Regions from separate parts of the Rhizobium sp. NLR10b genome, predicted to be linked through region 2. Evidence: predicted binding sites of a transcription regulator. Region 2 holds the regulator's gene; the other holds the start of a gene.

Region 1 (7,550 bases), on a different contig from region 2:
GTGACATCCTTCAGCTCGAACATCATGCTCTTCCCTTGCACTCCAGGCCTTGGTCAGCATCGCATTAGTCCCGCTTCATGAACCTCCAATGTCATATTTGTGTAAGAGGTGTCACAAATCTCCGTGTCTCGGCGGTGGCGTCTAGCATTCGTAGCGGGCCAGAAAATCTTCCGCGCTAAGGTTGCGGAAATCCTGCAAGGCCAGGCGCAACCGGTCGTGTTGCCAATCCCACCAGGAAAGCCTGTCCATGCGTTCGCCGATCTCTTTCGGGAAACGTTCGCGGATCAGCTTCGCCGGCACACCGCCGACGATCGTGTATGATGCAACGTCCTTCGATACGACCGCGCCGGCCCCGATGACGGCGCCATTGCCGACGTTGACGCCGGGCAGGATGGTCGCGCCATGGCCGATCCAGACGTCGTGGCCGATCGTCACCCGGTTCGAGCGCCGCCAGGCGAAGAAATCCGTCTCCATATCGGCGTCCGGCCAGTAATTGGCGGCGCGATAGGTGAAATGATGCAGAGTCGCGCGCCAGGTCGGGTGGTTGGTGGCGTTGATGCGCACGGCGGCGGCGATATTGACGAACTTGCCGATCGTTGCGCACCAGACGGCGCCGTCCTGCATGATGTAGGAATAGTCTCCGAAGGTCGCCTCGCTGATGCGGCAGCGTTCGCAGACTTCCGTATAGCGCCCGAAGGTGGAATCGCTGACCTCGGCCGTTTCGTGGATGGCGGGCTCGATACCAAGCTTGCGGCTCATGCGGCAATCATCCTCGGCGAGAACTGCTGGACGTCGAGGATGCGGTCGGCGACGGCCTCGCGCACTTCCTCGTCATGGAAGATGCCGAGAAGGGCGACGCCCGCCTTCTTCTTCTCTGCGATCATGCCGACGACGACGGCGCGGTTTTTCGCATCCAGCGAGGCTGTGGGTTCATCGAGAAGCAGGATCGTATGCTCGGTGATGAAGCCGCGGGCGATGTTGACGCGCTGCTGCTCGCCGCCGGAAAAGGTGGCGGGCGGAAGTTGCCAAAGCGCCTCCGGCAGGTTGAGCCTGGCAAGCAGGGCGCCTGCCTTTTCGCGTGCAACGACGATTTCTTCGCCGCGCGCCACGAGCGGCTCGGCCACCACGTCGATTGCCGCCACGCGCGGTACGGTGCGCAGGAATTGGCTGACATAGCCGAGCGTATCGCGGCGAACATTGAGCACGGTGCGCGGATCGGCGGCGGCGAGGTCGACGATCCGCCCGTCGTGGCGGACGAGGATCTGGCCGGTGTCGACGGCATAATTGCCGTAGATCATCTTGAGCAGCGAGCTCTTGCCGATGCCTGAGGGGCCGCCGAGAACGACGCATTCGCCTGACGACACGGAGAAGGCGACGTCGGAGACGACGGGCAGCCTGATGCCGTCGCGCAGGTGCATGGTGAAGCTCTTCGAGACTTCGGAAACGACGAGGGGCGTTGGCATGATATGGTTTTCCTGGTTTCTAGCTCAGACCTGCAGGATCGAGGAGACGAGCAGCTGCGTGTAAGGCTCTCTGGGATCGTCGAGCACGCGGTCGGTGAGGCCCTGTTCGATGACGTAGCCGTCCTTCATCACCATCATGCGGTGCGAGAGCAGGCGGGCGACGGCGAGATCGTGGGTGACGATGATGGCCGAGAGGCCAAGATCGTTGACGAGGCCTCGCATCAGATCGAGCAGGCGCGCCTGCACCGAAACATCGAGGCCGCCGGTCGGCTCGTCCATGAAGACCAGACGCGGACCGGTGACGAGGTTGCGGGCGATCTGCAGGCGCTGGCGCATGCCGCCGGAAAAGGCGCGCGGCTGATCGTCGATGCGATCGGCATCGATCTCGACGCGTTCGAGCCAGTCGATGGCGGTGGAGCGGATCTTGCCATAGTGCCGGTCGCCGATCGCCATCAGCCGTTCACCGACATTGGCGCCGGCAGAGACGCTCATGCGTAGCCCGTCGGCCGGGTTCTGATGCACGAAGCCCCAGTCGGTGCGCATCAGGAAGCGGCGTTCGGCCTCGTTCATGTGGTAGAGGTCGCGGTAGCCGCCGTCGCGCATGTGGTACTCGACGCTGCCGGTCGTCGGCATCAGCCGGGTGGAGATGCAATTGAGCAGCGTCGTCTTGCCCGAACCGGATTCGCCGACGATGGCGAGAACCTCGCCGGGCCAGAGCTCGAAGGAGACGTTCCGGCAGCCGATGCGCTTGCCGTAGAACTTCGAGAGGTCGTTGACCTTGAGAAGCGGGATATTGGTCATTCTGCAGCCCCCCGGGCCAGCATTTTGCCGGCATGCCCTTGGGCCCGGCGATCTTCGCAATGGTCGGTATCGGAGCAGACGAACATGCGCCCGCCCTTGTCATCGAGGATGACCTCATCGAGGTAGACCTCCTCAGCGCCGCAGAGCGCGCAAGGCCTGTCGAAGCGCTGGATCTCGAAGGGATGGTCCTCAAAATCCAGGCTGACGACATCGGTATAGGGCGGCACGGCATAGATGCGCTTTTCGCGACCGGCGCCGAAAAGCTGCAGCGCTTCCGACCTGTGCATCTTCGGATTATCGAATTTCGGCGTCGGCGAGGGATCCATGACATAACGCCCATGTACCTTGACCGGATAGGCATAGGTGGTGGCGATGCGGCCGTTGCGGGCGATATCCTCGTAGAGTTTCACATGCATAAGGCCGTATTCTTCCAGCGCATGCATCTTGCGCGTCTCGGTCTCGCGCGGTTCGAGGAAGCGCAGCGGCTCGGGGATAGGCACCTGGTAGACGAGCACTTGGCCAGGCCCGAGCTTCTCTTCCGGGATGCGGTGGCGCGTCTGGATGATCGTCGCTTCGCTGGTGCGCGTCGTCACCGCGACATTGGCGACCTTCTGGAAGAAGGCCCGGATCGAAACGGCATTGGTCGTGTCGTCGGCGCCCTGGTCGATCACCTTCAGCACGTCATCAGGCCCGATGATCGAGGCCGTCACCTGCACGCCGCCGGTGCCCCAGCCGTAAGGCATCGGCATTTCTCTGCTGGCGAAGGGCACTTGGTAGCCCGGAATAGCGATCGCCTTCAGGATGGCGCGGCGGATCATCCGCTTGGTCTGCTCGTCGAGATAGGCGAAGTTGTAGCTGGCGAGATCGCTCATTCGGCGGCTTCCTTCATGTCTTCGCCGGCATTGCGGGCGGCTTCGAATTCGCGGCGCATGCGGCGGACGAGATCGAGTTCCGCCTGGAAGTCCACATAATGCGGCAGCTTCAGGTGCTCGACGAAGCCGGTCGCCTGGACATTGTCGGAGTGCGAAATGACGAATTCCTCGTCCTGTGCCGGCGCGGTGATATCCTCGCCGAGTTCTTCGGCGCGAAGCGCGCGATCGACCAGCGACATCGCCATTGCCTTGCGCTCGCTCTGTCCGAAGACCAGGCCGTAACCGCGGGTAAACTGCGGCGGCGCCTTGGCCGAGCCCTTGAACTGGTTGACCATCTGGCATTCGGTGATCTGGATTGTGCCAAGCGAGACGGCGAAACCGAGCTCCGGCACGTCGAATTCCACCTCGGCTTCGCCGATGCGGATCTCGCCGGTGAAGGGGTGGTTTCGGCCATAGCCACGCTGAGTGGAATAACCGAGCGCTAGCAGGAAGCCCTCGTCGCCGCGGGAAAGCGCCTGCAGGCGCAGGTCGCGGGTCATCGGAAATTCCATCGGCTCGCGGGTCAGGTCTCCGATCTCGTGATCTTCGGGCATGTCGCCGTCGGCCTCGATCAGGCCCTCTTCGCCGAGGATTTCGGAGACGCGCATGACGCGGCCGGTCTCGGCCGGGCGCCGGGCCGGCGCCTCGACCAGTTCGTCCTGAAGCAGCGACGGATCGAGAAGGCGATGAGTATAGTCGAAAGTAGGCCCAAGCAGCTGGCCGCCCGGCAGATCCTTGTAAGTCGCCGAGATGCGCCGTTCGATCGTCATGTCAGCTGTCTCGAGCGGCTTGGAATAGCCGAAGCGCGGCAACGTCGTGCGATAGGCGCGCAGCAGGAAGATCGCCTCGATCATGTCGCCGCGCGACTGGCGCACGGCGAGGGCGGCGAGCGTGCGGTCGAAAAGCGAGGCCTCCGCCATGACGCGGTCGACGGCGAGGGCGAGTTGTTCGACGATCTGCTCAATGCCGATCGCCGGCAACGAACGGTCGCCGCGGCGGCGGTCGGCAAGCAGCCGATGGGCATTGGCGATGGCGGCCTCGCCACCTTTGACGGCAACATACATGAGCTCAGATCTCCGTTGCTGTGATCTTGGTGGTGCGCGGCAGGCAGACGAAGTGTCTGCCTGAGGTCAACACGATGTCGACGCCGCGCGGGAAGAGCGCCCGGTTCTCGCTCCAGAGTCTGAGGAAGGTCTCCGGCAGGCTGGCCGGCCCGATCTCCACGACACTCTTGATGCCCGGACCCATCAGCGCCAGCCTGCGTCCGCCGTCGAGTTCGGGAAGTTCGATGACAACAGTCGTCGAACGGTCGGGATATTCCTGTGTGCCTGATGCAAACAGGCCGAAGGAGCAAAGCGTAATGCCCGCCTCAATGAAGGCAAAATGCGCATCGGCCTTCTCGGCGGTCAGCGGCGCGCCAGTGTGGAAGCCGAGCCACTCCGGCATGGCGGATTTCGCCAGTCCCGTGGTAAGCCAGACCGGCGTGTCGTGGTCGCAAAGCGTGAGCGCGATCGCGCCGGCGGCAATGCCGAGCGGCGCCGGCGGAGCGATATCGGGCTCAATGGTCTGAATGGCGCCGGGACGGGCCATGCCGTCCATCAGCATCTTGAAGACGCTCTGTGCATGGAAAACCGGGTCGGCAAAACCGCCGATCAAAGCTTCTGTCGCAAGACCCATCAGTTGTCTCCCCGCACCATGGTGAAGAAATCGACGCGGGTTGCCGCCGTCTCATCCGCCTTGCGGCGCTCAGTGGCGGCGATGCGCGCGGCAATCGGCAAAAGCAGTGCCTGTTCGACAAAATTCTTGCTCGTCTCCTCCTGCCAGAGCGCGTCGAAGATCGCCGCAAGACGGGCCTTCTCCCGGTCGGTGCCGAGCGCCTGCGCATGACCGATGGAACCGGACTCGAGCCGCACCGTCGCGCGTGTCATCGTCACCTCGCCGAGATTGAAAGGAGCTCCGCCGCCGCCGATGCGGCCGCGCACCATTACAAGTCCGGTCTCCGGTCCGCGCACCGGATAAGCCACGGGCTTTTGCGGCAATGCGTCCCAGACTGCCTGGAGTTCGCTCCGTTCCGCTCGCGCCAACAGATCGGCGGCGCGTTTGCGCTCCGAGACCGTTTGCGACGCGGCGTCTTCCTTGTCCGCTGATATCATCGCTGCTTTCCTCGAAATGTCTATTGATATAGACAACCATACAAGTTATACCTAGCCTTAAATCGGTGTCGTGACAAGCGTGTGACATCGTGGGGCAAGGCAGGGGCAGAATGGCAGGACTGAAGCAGGTGCAGAGGCAGACAGGTGTGGCGCTCTGGCGTCAGATCGCCGATCGAATTCGCGAGGCGATCGGCAACGGAGCCTATGACGAAACGAGAATGGTGCCGCCGGAAACGGTGCTGGCGCTGCAATTCGGCGTTAACAGGCATACGGTGCGCAGTGCGCTGGCGGCGCTGGCGCAGGAGGGGATCGTGCGCGCGGTGCAAGGCCGCGGCACGCTGATCGAGCGCAAGCAGCGGCTGAACTTCCCGATCACCCGGCGCACGCGCTTCACTGCCGGCATCGGCGATCAGGCGCGCGAGACGCGTGGTCTTCTGCTCGATGAGGCGCAGGAGGAGGCGAGCGCCGAGGTTGCCCGCTGGTTGGGTGTGAAACAGGGCGAGCAAGTGATCCGGCTGGAAACATTGCGCCATGCCGACAGGCGGCCGGTTTCAAAAGCGACGAGCTGGTTTCCCGCCGAACGTTTCGCCGGGATCGGCGAGGCCTACCGCAAGCATGAATCGATCACCAAGGCTTTCGCCGAGCTTGGCGTGGCGGATTATGTCCGCGCGACAACCGAGGTGACGGCTGCCCATGCCGGGACAGCCGACCTTGCCGACCTGGAACTCACCCCCGGCGCGATCCTGCTGATCGCCAAGGCAATGAACACCGATCTCGACGGCGTGCCGGTGCAATATTCGATCAGCCGTTTCGCCGCCGACCGGGTGCAGTTCACGATCGAGAACTGAGGCCAATAGTTGAGGCAGGCGTGCCGACCGCTTCCGGCGGCACGCCTCACCGAATTAGTGTGCACCGGACATATCGCCCAGAACTTCCTTTGAAGCCACGGTTGAATCCGCCTTCAGCTTGTAGACCATTGGAACGCCGGTCGCGAGATTGAGGGCGAGCACGCCTTCTTTGGTCAGCTTGTCGAGCACCATGACCAGCGAGCGCAGCGAATTGCCGTGGGCGGCGACCAGCACCTTTTCGCCGCGCAGCACGCGCGGCAGGATTTCCGTGAGGTAGTAAGGCCAGACACGGGCGCCGGTGTCGCGCAGGCTCTCGCCGCCCGGCGGCGGCACGTCATAGGAACGGCGCCAGATATGAACCTGTTCCTCGCCCCATTTGGCACGCGCGTCATCCTTGTTGAGGCCGGAGAGATCGCCGTAGTCGCGCTCGTTCAGCGCCTGGTCGCGGATCGTCTCGAGGTCGGGCTGGCCGACCTTGTCGAGGATGAGCTTCAGCGTGTGCTGCGCGCGCACCAGCGCCGAGGTATAGGCGACGTCGAATTTGATCCCGTATTCGGCAAGTGCGGCGCCGCCGGCGTTGGCTTCCTGGATGCCGAGCTCCGTCAGATCCGGGTCCTTCCAGCCGGTGAAGAGATTCTTCAGGTTCCAGTCACTCTGGCCGTGGCGAACGAGGACGAGGGTACCGCTCATGAATATGCCTCCGATATGTCGTTATTGGGAAGAAAGCCCGAGCACGTCGAGCATGGAATAGAAACCTGGCTTCTTGTCGCGCGCCCAGAGCGCCGCCTTGATCGCGCCGCGCGCGAAGATCGAGCGGTCTGCCGCGCTGTGCGACAGGGTGACGATTTCGCCTTCTCCGGCAAAAAGCACGGAATGCTCGCCGATGACCGAGCCGCCGCGCAGCGTCGCAAAACCGATCGTGCCGACTTCGCGCGCGCCGGTGTGGCCGTCGCGGACCCTCACCGATTTTGAGGCAAGATCGATACTGCGGCCCTTGGCTGCCGCTTCGCCGAAGAGAAGGGCGGTGCCGGAAGGAGCATCGACTTTGTGCTTGTGGTGCATTTCCAGGATTTCGATGTCCCAGTCCGCCGGATCGAGCGCTCGTGCCGCCTGCTCGGCCAGAACGCTGAGCAGATTGACGCCGAGGCTCATATTGCCAGACTTGACGACGCGGGCATGGCGTGCCGCGGCGGCGATCTTCGCGTTGTCCTCGGTCGAGCAGCCTGTCGTGCCGATGACATGGACGATGCGGGCCTGAGCGGCGAGACCGGAAAACTCCACCGTGGCGGCAGGCGCGGTGAAATCGAGCACGCCTTCGGCATGCAGGAAAGCCTGGAGCGGATCGTCGCCGATGATGACGCCGGTCGGGCCGAG
Region 2 (7,550 bases):
CCTGGCGGAAGACGAGCGCGACGTCGCGCACATGCTCAAGGAAGCCATCGGCGAGGATGACGTCGAGCACGGCGCTGCCGACCGCCATGGCCAGCGGATTGCCGCCATAGGTCGAACCATGCGTGCCGGCCTTCATGCCGGAAGCGGCCTCGGCGGTTGCAAGGCAGGCGCCGAGCGGGAAACCGCCGCCGATGCCCTTGGCGACGGCCATGATATCAGGCGTGATGCCGGACCATTCATGGGCAAACAGCTTGCCGGTACGGCCGACGCCCGTCTGCACCTCGTCGAGGATCAGCAGCAGGCCATTTTCGTCGCAGATCCGGCGCAGCGCCTTCATGAATTCGCTGGTGGCGGCACGCACGCCGCCCTCGCCCTGCACCGGCTCGATCAGGATTGCGGCCGTCGCATCGGTAATGGCGGCACGCACGGCATCGATGTCGCCGAACGGCACCTGATCGAAACCCGGCGCCTTGGGGCCGAAACCTTCGAGATATTTCTCCTGGCCGCCGGCGGCGATCGTCGCCAGCGTGCGGCCGTGGAAAGCGCCTTCGAAGGTGATGATATGGAACCTCTCGGGATGGCCCTTGGAAAACTGATAGCGGCGCGCCGTCTTGATGGCGCATTCGAGCGCCTCGGCGCCCGAATTGGTGAAGAACACCTTGTCGGCGAAGGTGGCGTCGGTCAGGCGTTTGGCCAGGCGCTCCTGGCCGGGAATTTCATAGATATTGGAGAGGTGCCAGACCTTGTCGGCCTGCTCCTTCAGCGCCGCGACCACATGCGGGTTGCCGTGGCCGACGGAGGTGACGGCGACCCCGGCGCCGAAATCGAGATAACGCTCGCCGCTCTCGGCGATCAGCCATACGCCCTCGCCTCGCTCGAACCGCAGCGGGGCACGAGAATAGGTGTCGTAAAGCGGCGCGGCTTCAGCCATCGCGGGTCTCCCGTTCAATGTTGTCATGCGCGGATTCCGGCTAACAAAACCAGGTCCGAAAAATCAAAAATGCCGCCTTTCGGCGGCGAGCGGTACTATTTCCTTTTCGCGCTGCAATGTCAACAAAACTGCGGCCTTAGCGTATGCCGCAAGCTTGTACAGGGGCACTTTCGGCCTTCAACAGGCATTATTGCAGAAATGACACGCAGAGGCAGCAAGTTGGGGAAAAACTTGAAATTCGATTCATCCGGATTCCCGCGACTCTTGTCACGGAGTCAGCCTCACACTAGGTTAAAGTTCAATTACTAGACTGCATGCGGCGGAACTAGTCACCAAAATTGATCAAGCGTTTCTTGTTTCGGAGGCTTCCGGGACAACGGTGAGGGATTCTGCCATCACCAACGCAAAAGGTGGAGACAGGGCATGAACTGGACAGACGAGCGGGTCGAGAAACTCAAGAAGCTTTGGGCCGAAGGACTGAGCGCCAGCCAGATTGCTGCGCAGCTTGGCGGGGTCAGCCGAAACGCCGTTATCGGCAAGGTGCACAGGCTCAGCCTTCCCGGCCGCGCCAAGGCCGGCGGCACGGCCACCGCGGCGCGCACGCCGAAGCGCCAGACATCCGCGCCGCGCGCGCCGAACTACGCCTCCCGGATCGCCACCCGCACCGTGACCCGCCAGCAGGGCGCAACCCTGCTGAAGGAAGAGATCGAGATCGATACAGTCGAGGAAATGGAATATGTGCCGAAGGGCAACGTGGTGGTGCCGATTTCCCGCCGCCTCGGCCTGACGGAGCTCACCGAACGCACCTGCAAGTGGCCGGTCGGCGATCCGCTCAAGGAAGATTTCCATTTCTGCGGCTGCGAATCCCCGGACAATTCGCCCTATTGCAGCTATCATCAGAAGCTTGCCTATCAGCCGATCAACGAACGCCGCCGGGCGGCGGCGCGGGTCAGCTGAGCGGACCGGTATAGCCAGACATAAAAAACGGGCCGCCGTTTCTTATTCGAGTGGGAAGTGACCTTTGCGTTTAGCAACCCCCACACTCCGTCATGCCAGGGCTTGACGGAGGAGAGGTGGCGCCGGGACAAGTCGGCTTTGCAGGCGCGATGGAAAGGTGGTGCCGAGACGCATAAGCCTCGCCGGCGCAACGACGCTGGCTCCGCAGCGGCGACGATGGACGACAAGGCGGGCCTCACAAGCCGTACTGCCGTGCGTTTGGCGGGAACGCCAACCCCACACTCCCTCAGCCTTCAGGCCTCCATCGAATAACCGGCGCCGCGGACGGTGCGGATGACGTCCTGCATGTTGGAGAAATTCAGCGCCTTGCGCAGGCGGCCGACATGGACGTCGACGGTGCGTTCGTCGACATAGATGTCGTGGCCCCAGACGCCGTCCAGCAGCTGCGAACGGGAAAAGACCCGGCCCGGCGACGACATCAGGAATTCCAGCAGCCGGAATTCGGTCGGGCCGAGGCGGACTTCGCGGCTCTTGCGGTGGACACGATGGGTTTCGCGGTCGAGCTCGATATCGCCGCATTTCAGCACCGAGGACAGCACCTCGGGACGGGCCCGACGCAGCATCGCCTTGACGCGGGCGACGAGCTCGGGGGTCGAGAAGGGCTTGACGACGTAATCGTCGGCGCCGGTGGACAGTCCGCGCACACGCTCGCTCTCCTCGCCGCGCGCCGTCAGCATGATGATCGGCAGCCGCTCGGTTTCCGGCCGCATGCGCAGGCGCCGGCAGAGTTCGATGCCGGAGACGCCGGGCAGCATCCAGTCGAGGATGAGAAGGTCGGGCGTGCGCTCCTGAAGCCTGATCTCGGCCTCGTCGCCGCGCAGGATGGTATCGACCTCAAAGCCTTCCGCCTCAAGATTATAGCGAAGAAGCACGCTCAGCGCTTCCTCGTCTTCAACAACTGCGACTCTCGGGATCATGCGTGTCCGTCTCCTCGCGCACAAGCGTTAAACCGGGACGATTTAAGCAGGCGTCCTGCGCAAATACAGAAATTGGCTGCGACCTCTTTGCGCGCCCCGAACGGGCGCGCACGCAAGTGACTGGTCCGGGCGGCTGGCCCGGGCGGCTCGTTCGGAACAATTATTCCGTCGCGGCGCCGACGGTGTTGGCACTGTCATCCTTCGGACGATCGCCTTCCGGCTGGGCGCCCGTCGCCATGTAGTAAATCGTCTCGGCGATGTTGGTGGCATGGTCGCCGATGCGCTCGATGTTCTTGGCGCAAAAGAGCAGATGCGTGCAGCTCGTGATGTTGCGCGGATCTTCCATCATGTAGGTCAAGAGCTCGCGGAACAGCGAGGTGTACATCGCGTCGATCTCGTTGTCGCGTTCGCGGATGGCGGTCGCCTTGTCGGCGGCGCGTGTCGTATAGACGTCGAGCACTTCCTTGAGCTGGACGAGCGCCAGCTCGGAGAGGTGCTCGAGGCCGCGGGCGAGCTTGCGCGGCACGCCTGTGCTCTGCACGGCGATGACGCGCTTGGCGGTGTTCTTGCCGAGGTCGCCGACGCGTTCGAGATCGGCGGCGATGCGGATCGAACCCATGATCTCGCGCAGGTCCGAGGCCATCGGCTGACGGCGGGCGATGGTGACGATCGCCTTGTCGCCAATCTCGCGTTCGGTGTGATCGAGGATCACATCGTCGGAAATGACCTTTTGCGCCAGCGCCGTATCGCCGTTGACCAGCGCCCGGACGGATTCCGCGACCATCTGTTCGGCCAGGCCGCCCATTTCGGAAATCCGCCTGGAGAGGAACTTCAGATCATCATCATAGGCGGAATAAATATGTGTCGATGCCATGGGGCTTTGTCCTCGAATAACGGAAAGCTTCGTGTCGCCGGGATCAGCCGAAGCGACCCATGATGTAATCCTGGGTGCGTGGATCGTCGGGGTTGGTGAACATCTTGTCGGTGTCGTTCTCCTCGACGAGGTTGCCGAGGTGGAACATGGCGGTGCGCTGCGAAACACGCGCGGCCTGCTGCATGGAGTGGGTGACGATGACGATCGTGTAGTTCTCGCGCAACTCGTGGATCAGCTCCTCGACCTTGGCGGTGGCAATCGGATCAAGGGCCGAGCAGGGTTCGTCCATCAGGATGACCTCCGGGCTGACGGCGACGGCGCGGGCAATGCACAGGCGCTGCTGCTGACCGCCGGAGAGGCCGGTGCCGGATTCGTGCACGCGGTCCTTGACCTCGTTCCACAGGCCGGCGCGCTGCAGGCTGCTCTCGACGATCTGGTCGAGATCGGCCTTCGACTTGGCGAGACCGTGGATGCGCGGGCCGTAGGAGACGTTTTCGTAGATCGACTTCGGGAACGGGTTCGGCTTCTGGAAAACCATGCCGACGCGGGCGCGAAGTTCGACCACGTCGATATCCGGATCATAGATGTCGTCGCTGTCGAGCGTGATCTTGCCGGTGACGCGGCAGCCTTCGATCGTGTCGTTCATGCGGTTGAGGCTTCGCAGGAAGGTCGACTTGCCGCAGCCCGAGGGGCCGATCAGGGCGGTTACGGTGTTTTCGCGGATGTTCAGGTTCACGTCGAAAAGCGCGCGCTTCTCGCCGTAATATACGGAGACATCCTGTCCAATCATTTTATACGGGACGTTGCTCATCTTCTGATCCAGCGCCTTTTCAACTGCAGCTTCCGTCAGCATGTTCATGATGTTTAACTCCGTTTACCAGCGGCGCTCGAAGCGACGACGCAAGAGGATGGCGCCCATGTTCATGACGATCAGGAACAGGAGCAGGACGATGATGGCACCCGAAGTACGCTCCACGAAGGCACGTTCGGCCTCGTTCGCCCACATATAGACCTGCACGGGCAAGGCCGTCGAGGGCTCGAGCGGTGTCGTGGGCGCATTGGCGACGAAGGCGACCATGCCGATCAAGAGCAGCGGCGCGGTTTCGCCAAGCGCGTGCGCCAGGCCGATGATCGTGCCGGTGAGGATGCCGGGCATGGCAAGCGGCAGGACATGGTGGAACACCATCTGCATCTTCGAGGCGCCGAGGCCGAGCGCTGCGGCGCGGATCGAAGGCGGCACGGCGCGCAGAGCCGCGCGGGTGGCGATGATGATCGTCGGCAGGGTCATCAGCGTCAGCACCAGGCCACCGACCAGCGAAGCCGAGCGCGGCAGGCCGATGAAGTTGATGAAGACGGAAAGGCCGAGCAGACCGTAGACGATCGACGGGACGGCGGCGAGATTGTTGATGTTGACCTCGATCAGGTCCGTCAGCCTGTTCTTCGGCGCAAACTCCTCGAGATAGATCGAGGCGGCGACGCCGATCGGCAGCGACAGAACGAGCACGATCAGCATCAAGTAAAGCGAGCCGATGAGGGCAACGCCGAGGCCGGCGGCCTCCGGGCGGCTGGAATTGCCGTTGACGAAGAGGCCGCTGTTGAATTGCTTCTGGAGAACGCCGCCCGCCTTCATCTGGTTCATCCAGTTGACCTGCTTGTCGTTGACCTTGCGGTTCTTCTCATCGACGGAAAGATCGATCTGGCCCTTGTTGGCACTGTCAATATTGGCATCAGCGAGCAGGGTGACATTGACCGTCTTGCCGATGATCGAGGGATCGGCGACGACCAGATCGCGCAGCTGGATCGGCGCGCTCTTGGAGAGCATGGCGGTTGCATCGCGCACATCCGGACGGCTCGATGCATTGATGTTCAGCTGCTTGACGATCGCGTCGCGCAGCAGAACCGGATAGTTGGCGGCGATCAGCACCGAAGGATCGGTCGCCCGCTTGCCGTTCGGATCGATCGTCTTTTCGGCGAATTCGATCGGCAGGGTGATCGTCGTCTGCTGGAAGGCGGTGTAGCCTTTGCCGATCACCGTCCACAGCAGGACGAAGAGAAAGATGAGGCCGAAGGCAATGGCGGCGATGCCGTAGGCCTGGAACCGGCGCTCGGCGGCATAGCGGCGCTTGATGCCGATGTCACGGCGGGCAGGCGCCTTGGAAACGGTGACACCGACGGCGGGAGAAACAATGTTCGTCATTCGTACTGCTCCCGATATTTGCGCACGATGTAGAGCGCATAGATGTTGAGGCTAAGCGTGATGCAGAACAGCGTGATGCCAAGCGCAAAGGCGACCAGCGTCTGCGGCGAGGTGAACTCGAGGTCGCCTGTCAGCTGATTGACGATCTTGACGGTCACCGTGGTCATCGGCTCGAAGGGGTTGATCTGAATGCGGGCGGCAACACCTGCGGCCAGCACGACGATCATGGTTTCGCCGATGGCGCGCGAGGCGGTCATCAGCAGCGCGCCGACGATGCCGGGAAGTGCCGCCGGCAGGACCACCTTCTTGATGGTTTCGGAGCGTGTGGCGCCGAGACCGAGCGAACCGTCGCGCAGCGCCCGCGGTACGGCGGTGATGATGTCGTCCGACAGCGAGGAAACGTAGGGGATCAGCATGATGCCCATGACGATACCGGCGGTCAGAACGCTCTGTGCCTGGATGAAGTTCGAATAGTTGCCGGAGAGCAGGCCGCTGATCTGCGCGGAGAAATCGCGCAGGAAGGGGCCGACGGTGACGAGGGCGAAGAAGCCGTAGACAATCGTCGGGATGCCGGCGAGCACTTCGAGCAGCGGCTTGGAGACGCCGCGCACCTTCGGCGAGGCGTATTCGGCCATGTAGATGGCGGCGAAGAGACCGACCGGCACGGCTACCAGCATGGCGACCAGGCCGATATAAAGCGTGCCGAGCAGGAGCGGGATCAGGCCGAACTGGCCGAAGGACGAGCTGCCGGCGCCGGCAAAGCGCGGATCCCAGACAGTGCCGAAAAAGAAATCGCCGGCGGGAACGACGGCAAAGAAGCGAACCGCTTCCGACAGCATCGACAGCACGATGCCGACCGTCGTCAGGATGGCGATCGAGGAGGCGAGCAGCAGGCCCCAAAGCATGACGCGCTCGACGCGGTTGCGGGCGCGGAAGCGCGGCGCGATGGCGCGCAGCGCATAAAAGGCGCCGGCAACGGCCAGAATGAAGACGATCGCGGTCATGGCGAGGCGGCTCGTCATGCTCATGGAATTGAGCGTCTTGGCGGCCTCGACCATGTATGGCTGCGGCTGGCCGGCGAGCGGCACGCCCTTTTCGCTGAGCTTGGCCTGCAGGGCGGCCGGATCGTTTGCCACCGCGGCGGCTTCGTCCGATGTCAGCATCGTCAGGCCGCGCGCGACCGTCGCCACCATCGAATAGCTCAGATCCTGTTCGACCGCGGCCTGCGCCTTGACCTCGGCAGGGAAAGTGCCGCGCACCGAGGACTGGATGACGCCGGGGCTGACGGAGAGCCAGACGCAGAGGACGACGAGGGCGGGAAGAACCGTCCAGATCGCGGCATAGGCGCCGTAATAGGCCGGCCGGGAATGCAGTGCGGAGGACCTGCCTCCGGCAAGGGCTGCGGCACGGCCGCGCGCGACCAGATAGGCGACGGCGCCGATCGCCACAAGGCACAGAAGTATGACGGATGTGCTCATTCGTTACGTCCCCAGGCCCGTGGCCCCCAAAAAGCGCGGGCGGCTTCATCAGCCTGCCTTCGGCTTCCAATCATGGAGAAGGAATTCAACCCTGCCGCGGAAAGACCGGGACACAGGGCCATAAACGATGCCGGCG

The links. The regulator PhoB, encoded in region 2, activates phosphate uptake and scavenging genes when phosphate is short. The targets are predictions, from matches to a motif close to TGTCATNNANCTGTCAT.
Region 1: a site for PhoB is predicted at 5,399-5,415, ahead of phnF (phosphonate metabolism transcriptional regulator PhnF). Genes of this name have one in related genera too.

What each region holds. Positions count from the first base shown of each region.
Region 1 is NZ_JABDWV010000018.1:52,916-60,465, reverse strand. It holds gene phnC (phosphonate ABC transporter ATP-binding protein) at 1-23, opposite strand, end outside; gene HJB91_RS25895 (DapH/DapD/GlmU-related protein) at 142-759, opposite strand; gene phnL (phosphonate C-P lyase system protein PhnL) at 756-1,463, opposite strand; gene phnK (phosphonate C-P lyase system protein PhnK) at 1,488-2,264, opposite strand; gene HJB91_RS25880 (alpha-D-ribose 1-methylphosphonate 5-phosphate C-P-lyase PhnJ) at 2,261-3,136, opposite strand; gene HJB91_RS25875 (carbon-phosphorus lyase complex subunit PhnI) at 3,133-4,239, opposite strand; gene phnH (phosphonate C-P lyase system protein PhnH) at 4,244-4,852, opposite strand; gene phnG (phosphonate C-P lyase system protein PhnG) at 4,852-5,328, opposite strand; gene phnF (phosphonate metabolism transcriptional regulator PhnF) at 5,439-6,176, shown strand; gene HJB91_RS25855 (2,3-bisphosphoglycerate-dependent phosphoglycerate mutase) at 6,231-6,866, opposite strand; gene dapB (4-hydroxy-tetrahydrodipicolinate reductase) at 6,888-7,550, opposite strand, start outside.
Region 2 is NZ_JABDWV010000003.1:261,253-268,802, reverse strand. It holds gene HJB91_RS06210 (aspartate aminotransferase family protein) at 1-931, opposite strand, end outside; gene HJB91_RS06205 (GcrA family cell cycle regulator) at 1,355-1,888, shown strand; gene phoB (phosphate regulon transcriptional regulator PhoB) at 2,182-2,865, opposite strand; gene phoU (phosphate signaling complex protein PhoU) at 3,026-3,739, opposite strand; gene pstB (phosphate ABC transporter ATP-binding protein PstB) at 3,783-4,598, opposite strand; gene pstA (phosphate ABC transporter permease PstA) at 4,614-5,936, opposite strand; gene pstC (phosphate ABC transporter permease subunit PstC) at 5,933-7,414, opposite strand.